3 regions of the Comamonas sp. w2-DMI genome follow, and region 2 is predicted to be linked to each of the others. Evidence: predicted binding sites of a transcription regulator. Region 2 holds the regulator's gene; each other region holds the start of a gene.

Region 1 (2,263 bases), 200 kb from region 2:
CGAACGACATGTCGAAGGCCACCGAGAAGCCCTGGTAGACCTTGTCGCCCAGGCGCACGCCCAGGCGCGCGTTCTCGCTGCGCAGGAAGTGGCAGATGCTGCCCTGGGTGATGGCGATGCCCTTGGGCTTGCCGGTGGAGCCGCTGGTGTAGATCACATAGGCCGGGTGCTCGGGCAGCGCGCCTTCGCGCCGGCGCGGCACGGTGCCGGCAGGCAGCGGCGCGAGCAATTCGGTTTCGGTCAATATCCGGGCCGAAATGCCCTCCTGCTCCTGCACCACCTGCGCCTGGCGCTCCGCCGTCAATAGCGCGCGGGCAGCGGCGTCTTCCAGGCAGGTGGCGATGCGCTCGGGCGGGGTCTCGGCGTCGAAGGGCAGCCAAGCCGCGCCGGTCTTGGCAATGGCCAGCTGCAGCGTGAGCAGCTCGATGCCGCGCGGCAGCCACAGGCCCACCATGTCGCCGGGGCGGATGCCGGCCTCGATCAGCCGGTGCGCGGCGCGGCCGGCATCGGCGTCCAGCTCGGCATAGCTGCGCTGGCGCGCTTGCCGGCCCTGCCCCTCGATCAGCGCCGTCTGCTCGGGATGGGCAGAAGCGGTGGCCTCGAAGATGTCGGCCAGCACCTCGTGGCGCAGCAAATCCGGCCGCTCGGGCCCGCGCAAAACAACAGTGTCAGACATACCATCAGCGGCTTACCCGGGGCAACCGTGCACCCGAACGTGGCGGCACCGCTCTTTTCTGCCCGCCATTATTGAGCCGGTCAGGGCCCTTGCGCGTATCGCACAGGGCAGGCAGGCCGGGCTTTTCACAATAAATGCCGACCTTGCAGGGTAAAACCGGACGCGCAGGCGCCCCGGGAAAGACTCAAGTGCGGCGCTTGTCCACCAAAGCCTGCCGGCCTGCGGCCCTATCCCCTGCAATGCCGGTCATGTGGCTCTTGAAACTGCCAGAATTTGCCTTATTATTAGCACTCAACGGGGTCGAGTGCTAACAGGCTCTTGATCCCATATCTTCCGGAAGCCGGTCCTTGCGGCTGGCAAGTCTTGTTTCAACTTTGTTGATGAATTAGGAGTTGGTATGAACCTGCGTCCCCTGCACGATCGCGTGATCGTCAAGCGCCTCGAAAACGAAACCAAGACGGCTTCGGGCATCGTGATCCCCGACAACGCCGCCGAAAAGCCCGATCAGGGCGAGGTGCTGGCTGTGGGCCCCGGCAAGAAGAATGACAAGGGTGAAACCATCGCCCTGAACGTGAAGGTCGGCGACCGCGTTCTGTTCGGCAAGTACAGCGGCCAGACCGTCAAGGTCAACGGCGACGAGCTGCTGGTGATGAAGGAAGACGACCTGTTCGCAGTCGTCGAAAAGTGATGGCCCTGCGGGCAATCACTTTCGTCGAAGGCTGACTTCGCATAGCGAAGTCAAGGGCTGAAAGCCCGGCTGCAGACAAAAGCACCCGCATACAGTTACTCTTATTTTCATAGCTTCCAGCGCTTCATGAGAAAGCACTGGCAGCCAAATTGAATCAAATTCTTAGGAGCCAAAAATGGCAGCAAAAGACGTAGTTTTCGGTGGTGAAGCACGTGCCCGCATGGTCGAAGGCGTGAACATCCTGGCCAACGCCGTGAAGGTCACCCTGGGTCCCAAGGGCCGCAACGTGGTGCTGGAGCGCTCGTTCGGCGCCCCTACCGTGACCAAGGACGGCGTGTCCGTGGCCAAGGAAGTGGAACTGAAGGACAAGCTGCAGAACATGGGCGCCCAGCTCGTGAAGGAAGTGGCCTCCAAGACCAACGACATCGCCGGCGACGGCACCACCACCGCAACCGTGCTGGCACAGGCCATCGTGCGCGAGGGCTCCAAGTACGTGGCCGCCGGCCTGAACCCCATGGACCTCAAGCGCGGCATCGACAAGGCCGTCGCCGCCCTGGTGGATGAGCTGAAGAAGCAATCCAAGGCCACCACCACCTCCAAGGAAATCGCCCAGGTGGGCACGATCTCCGCCAACTCCGACTCCGACGTGGGCGAGATCATTGCCCAGGCCATGGACAAGGTCGGCAAGGAAGGCGTGATCACCGTGGAAGAAGGCAAGAGCCTGGCCAACGAACTGGACGTCGTGGAAGGCATGCAGTTCGACCGTGGCTACCTGTCGCCCTACTTCATCAACAACCCTGAAAAGCAGGTTGCCCTGCTGGACAACCCCTTCGTGCTGCTGTTCGACAAGAAGATCAGCAACATCCGCGACCTGCTGCCCACGCTGGAAGCCGTGGCCA
Region 2 (2,263 bases):
AGGCCAGGGACTGCATGTCGAAATTGGCGCTGACATCCCGGCCGCCAACGACCTCGATCATCACTTCCTCGGCATCGGAAAGCACGATGGGGCGGTTGGAGAGGTTGTGCGGCGCGATCGGCACCATGACCCAGGCCGGAATCGAGGGGTGCAGCATGGGGCCGCCTGCAGAGAGCGCATAGGCCGTGGAACCCGTGGGCGTGGCCACGATCAGTCCGTCCGCGCGCTGGTTGGAGACAAAGCGGCCACCGACTTCCACGCGCAGTTCCACCATGCCCGAGGTCGAGCCGCGGTTGACCACCACGTCGTTCATGGCCAGGGCCTCGAACACGCATTGCCCGTCGCGCATCACGCGGGCCTGCATCAGGGGGCGCTCGTCCTCTTCGTATTCGCCGTCCAGCATGGGCGTGATCGTGGCTTCGAAATCATCCAGCGCAATGTCGGTCACAAAGCCCAGCCGGCCCTGGTTGATGCCGATCAGCGGCGTGCCATACCGTGCGAGATGGCGGCTCACCCCCAGCATGGTGCCGTCGCCGCCCACGACCAGGCCGAGGTCGCAGTGGCGCCCCAGGCCGTCGACATCCATGCTCGGATAATCGGACAGGCCCGAGTAGATGGCCGATTGCGTATCCAGCACTACCTCGCGGCCGAGACCGCGCAGATGGGCGGCGATCCTTTGCAGCGCGTTGCTGGCGCTTTCCGACGGCGCACCCGCGCTGGGTGCGTGGTACTTGCCTATCAAGGCGACGTGGCGGAACGTGGATGTCATTTGGGAAATTACATCATTAAAATCATTACATGCTCGACGAACGTGCCAAGTTACTGCTCAAAGCGCTGATCGAGCGTTATATCGCCGACGGCCAACCGGTGGGCTCGCGCACCCTTTCCCGCGCGTCCGGCCTCGAATTGTCGCCTGCCACGATACGCAATGTGATGGCAGACCTGGAAGAGCTGGGGCTGATCGCCAGTCCGCACACGTCTGCGGGTCGCATCCCCACGGCCCGGGGCTACCGGCTATTCGTGGACACCATGCTCACCGTGGACCGTGCCGGCTTTGTGGCGCCCGAACTCATGCCAGAGCAGCCGCAGAAGGTCATTGCCAATGCGGCCAACCTGCTGTCCAACCTCTCGCAATTCGTGGGCGTGGTCATGGTGCCGCGCCGCAGCTCGGTGTTCAAGCACATTGAGTTCGTGCGTCTTTCCGAGCGCCGCTATCTGGTCATCATTGTCTCGCCCGAAGGCGATGTGCAGAACCGCGTGATCTTCACCGATGTGGACTACACGGCGTCCCAGCTCATCGAGGCCGCGAATTTCCTCAACCACAACTATGCAGGCCTGGCCATGGAAGAGGTGCGCACGCGCATCAAGGGCGAGGTGGAGCGGTTGCGCGGTGAAGTGGCCCAGCTCATGCAGGCGGCCGTGAATGTCGGCGCAGAAGTGATGAGCGGCAACGAGAAGGAGGATGTGGTGATCGCCGGCGAACGCAACCTGCTGTCGGTCAGCGATTTCTCCAGCGACATGGGCAATCTGCGGCGCGCCTTCGACCTGTTCGAGCAGAAGACCCAGATCCTACGTCTGCTCGACTTCTCCAGCCAGGCCGAGGGCGTGCGCATCTACATCGGCGGCGAAAGCCAGACCGTGCCGTTCGAGGAACTGTCCGTGGTCAGCGCGCCTTATGAACTCGATGGCCAGGTCGTCGGGACGCTGGGCGTGATCGGTCCCACGCGCATGCACTACGACAAGATGATCCAGATTGTGGACATCACGTCCAAACTGGTGAGCAATGCCTTGAGCCACAAGCGTTAGGCCCTACAATAGCGGAGTTTTTTTCGGCAGCTGCCGGTGTTGGGGCGTTAGCTCAGTTGGTTAGAGCAGGGGACTCATAATCCCTTGGTCGTCGGTTCAAGTCCGCCACGCCCTACCAGACAATGCTCAAGCCTGCTGGCGCCATGTCAGCAGGCTTTTTCTTTGTTCTTTTGCGAAAAAGTTTGCAGTTTGGTCTGGAGGCCTCGGGACTGCTGCTAGAATACATCGTATTGCGGCTGTAGCTCAGCTGGATAGAGTACTTGGCTACGAACCAAGGGGTCGTGGGTTCGATTCCTGCCAGCCGCACCAAAACGCAAAGCCTTGAAGTCGAAAGACTTCAAGGCTTTTTCGTTTCTGTCGCTGTCAAAAAAGACCTGCTTCAGGCCTGCGGGATCAGCAGCGTGAAGCAGCTGCCTTGCCCGGGCTGGCTGGTGATCTGGAGCCGGCCGCCATGGCG
Region 3 (2,263 bases), on a different contig from region 2:
GCCGCGGCGGAACAGGAACTGGGAGGCGGAAGAAGACATGGCGACTCTATCGGGATGCACAGAACGCCGGCCATGGATGGCGCAGCGGTCCGCAGGGGACAATAAAAAACCCGGAGATTATCCGGGTTTGGGTTTCAGCATTTCAGCCTTTTTGATCGCATATGCGCAAGATGCGGTTTACGCGAACTCGGCCAACGCTTTTTTCATCTTTTTCATGGCCGCGACTTCGATCTGGCGGATGCGCTCGGCGCTGACGCCGTATTCTGCGGCCAGCTCATGCAGCGTCATGCCGCCCGAGCCGTCGTCGTTGACCTTGAGCCAGCGCTCTTCCACGATGCGGCGGCTGCGCTCGTCCAGGCCTTCCAGGGCCATGGCGATGCCGTCGGTCGCCAGATGGTCGCGCTGGCGCGATTCGATCATGGCCGTGGGCTCATGGCTGGCATCGGCCAGGTAGGCGATCGGGCCGTAGGCCTGCTCGCCGTCGTCGCTGGGAGAAGGGTCGAGCAGGATATCGCCGCCTGCCAGGCGGGTTTCCATCTCGATCACTTCCTCGGGCTTGACGTTGAGCTTGGCCGCCACCGTGTCGATTTCGTGGGCGGTCAGCGTTTCGCGGGCAGCCAAGTCGCCTTCGGCCAGGGCGGCGTCGGATTTGAGGTCGTGCTTCATCGAACGCAGATTGAAGAACAGCTTGCGCTGGGCCTTGGTCGTGGCGACCTTGACCATGCGCCAGTTCTTCAGAATGTATTCGTGGATCTCGGCCTTGATCCAGTGCATGGCATAGCTCACCAGGCGCACGCCCTGGTCGGGGTCGAAGCGCTTGACGGCCTTCATCAGCCCTACATTGCCTTCCTGGATCAGGTCGCCGTGCGGCAGGCCGTAGCCCAGGTACTGGCGGGAAATCGACACCACTAGGCGCAGATGGGACATCACCAGACGCCCGGCGGCATCCAGATCGTTGTGTTCTTTGAGTTTGCGTGCGTAGTCCTGCTCTTCTTCCTGAGTGAGCATGGGCAGGCGGTTCACGGCCGAAATATAGGCATCCAGGTTGCCCAGCGGCGGCACCAGAGCCCAGGGGTTCGTGGGTGCCAGGGCGGTAGCAATGGAGCCGGAGGCAGTTTTCATTGCGGGTATCCTTTCTTCCATGGTCTTCATATTAGCACTCCGTTAGAGGGAGTGCTAAAGCCAAAGTTCCCCGGGGTTTTGTCATCTGTGCCTGCGGCTTGCTGTAGGTGGAAACCCGCGCGGCGGACGAGAGCCGTTCCCTCTTGGATTTTGTACTTTCTCTCCAAGCGCTTTACTGGGCTCGGACCATTTTTGTATTGACGATCCCGAACCTGAGAGGCCGCAAGCTCAAAACGCTGCATGCATTTAACGGCGCTTGGCCTTTAGGAGCCAGCCGTTCGGTAGCTGGTTCGCCGCATAGCGAAGTGGACGACTGCCATTGTTCTCGGCAGAGTCATTTCACTCTGTCAGCCTGACGGCGGGTGTCAGTTGAAAGGTGGATAGAGGCGAGCTGCAGCACCTAGCCCCTACGAATTCCATGAACTCGCTCGATGGACAGGTGCTGCCTGGGTTCATCGGTACCCCAATGCGTGGATCAGCCGTGCATCCGCCACCACAAATACAGCACGGTGACGCCCATGGTGGCGAGCGTTACGGGCACGCCGATTCGAGCGTGCTGTCTCCAGTCGATTGCAACCCCGCGGCGCGCGGCTGCGTCGATGACGATGATGTTGGCTATGCTGCCCACGATTAGCAGATTGCCGGCAAAGGTACTTGCCAGAGCCAGCAAGGTGCCCGCCATCGGATGGTGCGCAACGGGCAGGAGCAGCATCACTGCGGGGACATTGGAGACCAGGTTGGACAGCACGAAGGCTGCTCCGAACAGGGGGGCAGGGTGATCCAGGTGTAGGCCCAGCGCTGCTGCATCCGACACAAGCTGTGCCGGCATGCCTGTGCGTTGCAACGCATCGTTGACCACAAAGAGGCCCATGAAGAGAACGAGCAGTTCCCAATCGACCAGGCCCAGCATCCGGCTCGAGCTCAGCCGGCGGCTCATCAGCAGCACACCTGCAGCAGTCAGTGCGACAACCTCCCTCGGCCACGGTGCAAACAGAAAAGACAGGAGGATCACGAGCGCGATCACCAGCCCTTTCCCGGTCTGCCAACGATTCAAAGCCCGCATCTCCATTTCCGGCCGGGCTCCGGATGCTTTTTCGCCCGGCAGCTGCCACTGCCTCCGGACGGACTTCACGATCACCAT

Evidence for each region. The regulator HrcA, encoded in region 2, represses chaperone genes, less so after heat shock. The targets are predictions, from matches to a motif close to TTAGCACTCNNNNNNNNNGAGTGCTAA.
Region 1: the regulator HrcA is predicted to act here: its motif matches at 961-987, upstream of groES (co-chaperone GroES).
Region 3: the regulator HrcA is predicted to act here: its motif matches at 1,154-1,180, upstream of rpoH (RNA polymerase sigma factor RpoH).

What each region holds. Positions count from the first base shown of each region.
Region 1 is NZ_JBANEL010000001.1:180,578-182,840, reverse strand. It holds gene V8Z74_RS00780 (Pls/PosA family non-ribosomal peptide synthetase) at 1-676, opposite strand, end outside; gene groES (co-chaperone GroES) at 1,074-1,364, shown strand; gene groL (chaperonin GroEL) at 1,540-2,263, shown strand, end outside.
Region 2 is NZ_JBANEL010000001.1:381,792-384,054, forward strand. It holds gene V8Z74_RS01720 (NAD kinase) at 1-769, opposite strand, end outside; gene hrcA (heat-inducible transcriptional repressor HrcA) at 799-1,806, shown strand; tRNA gene V8Z74_RS01730 (tRNA-Ile) at 1,848-1,924, shown strand; tRNA gene V8Z74_RS01735 (tRNA-Arg) at 2,039-2,115, shown strand; gene V8Z74_RS01740 (CHASE2 domain-containing protein) at 2,186-2,263, opposite strand, start outside.
Region 3 is NZ_JBANEL010000006.1:35,346-37,608, forward strand. It holds gene V8Z74_RS08225 (Bug family tripartite tricarboxylate transporter substrate binding protein) at 1-39, opposite strand, end outside; gene rpoH (RNA polymerase sigma factor RpoH) at 178-1,122, opposite strand; gene V8Z74_RS08235 (anion transporter) at 1,598-2,263, opposite strand, start outside.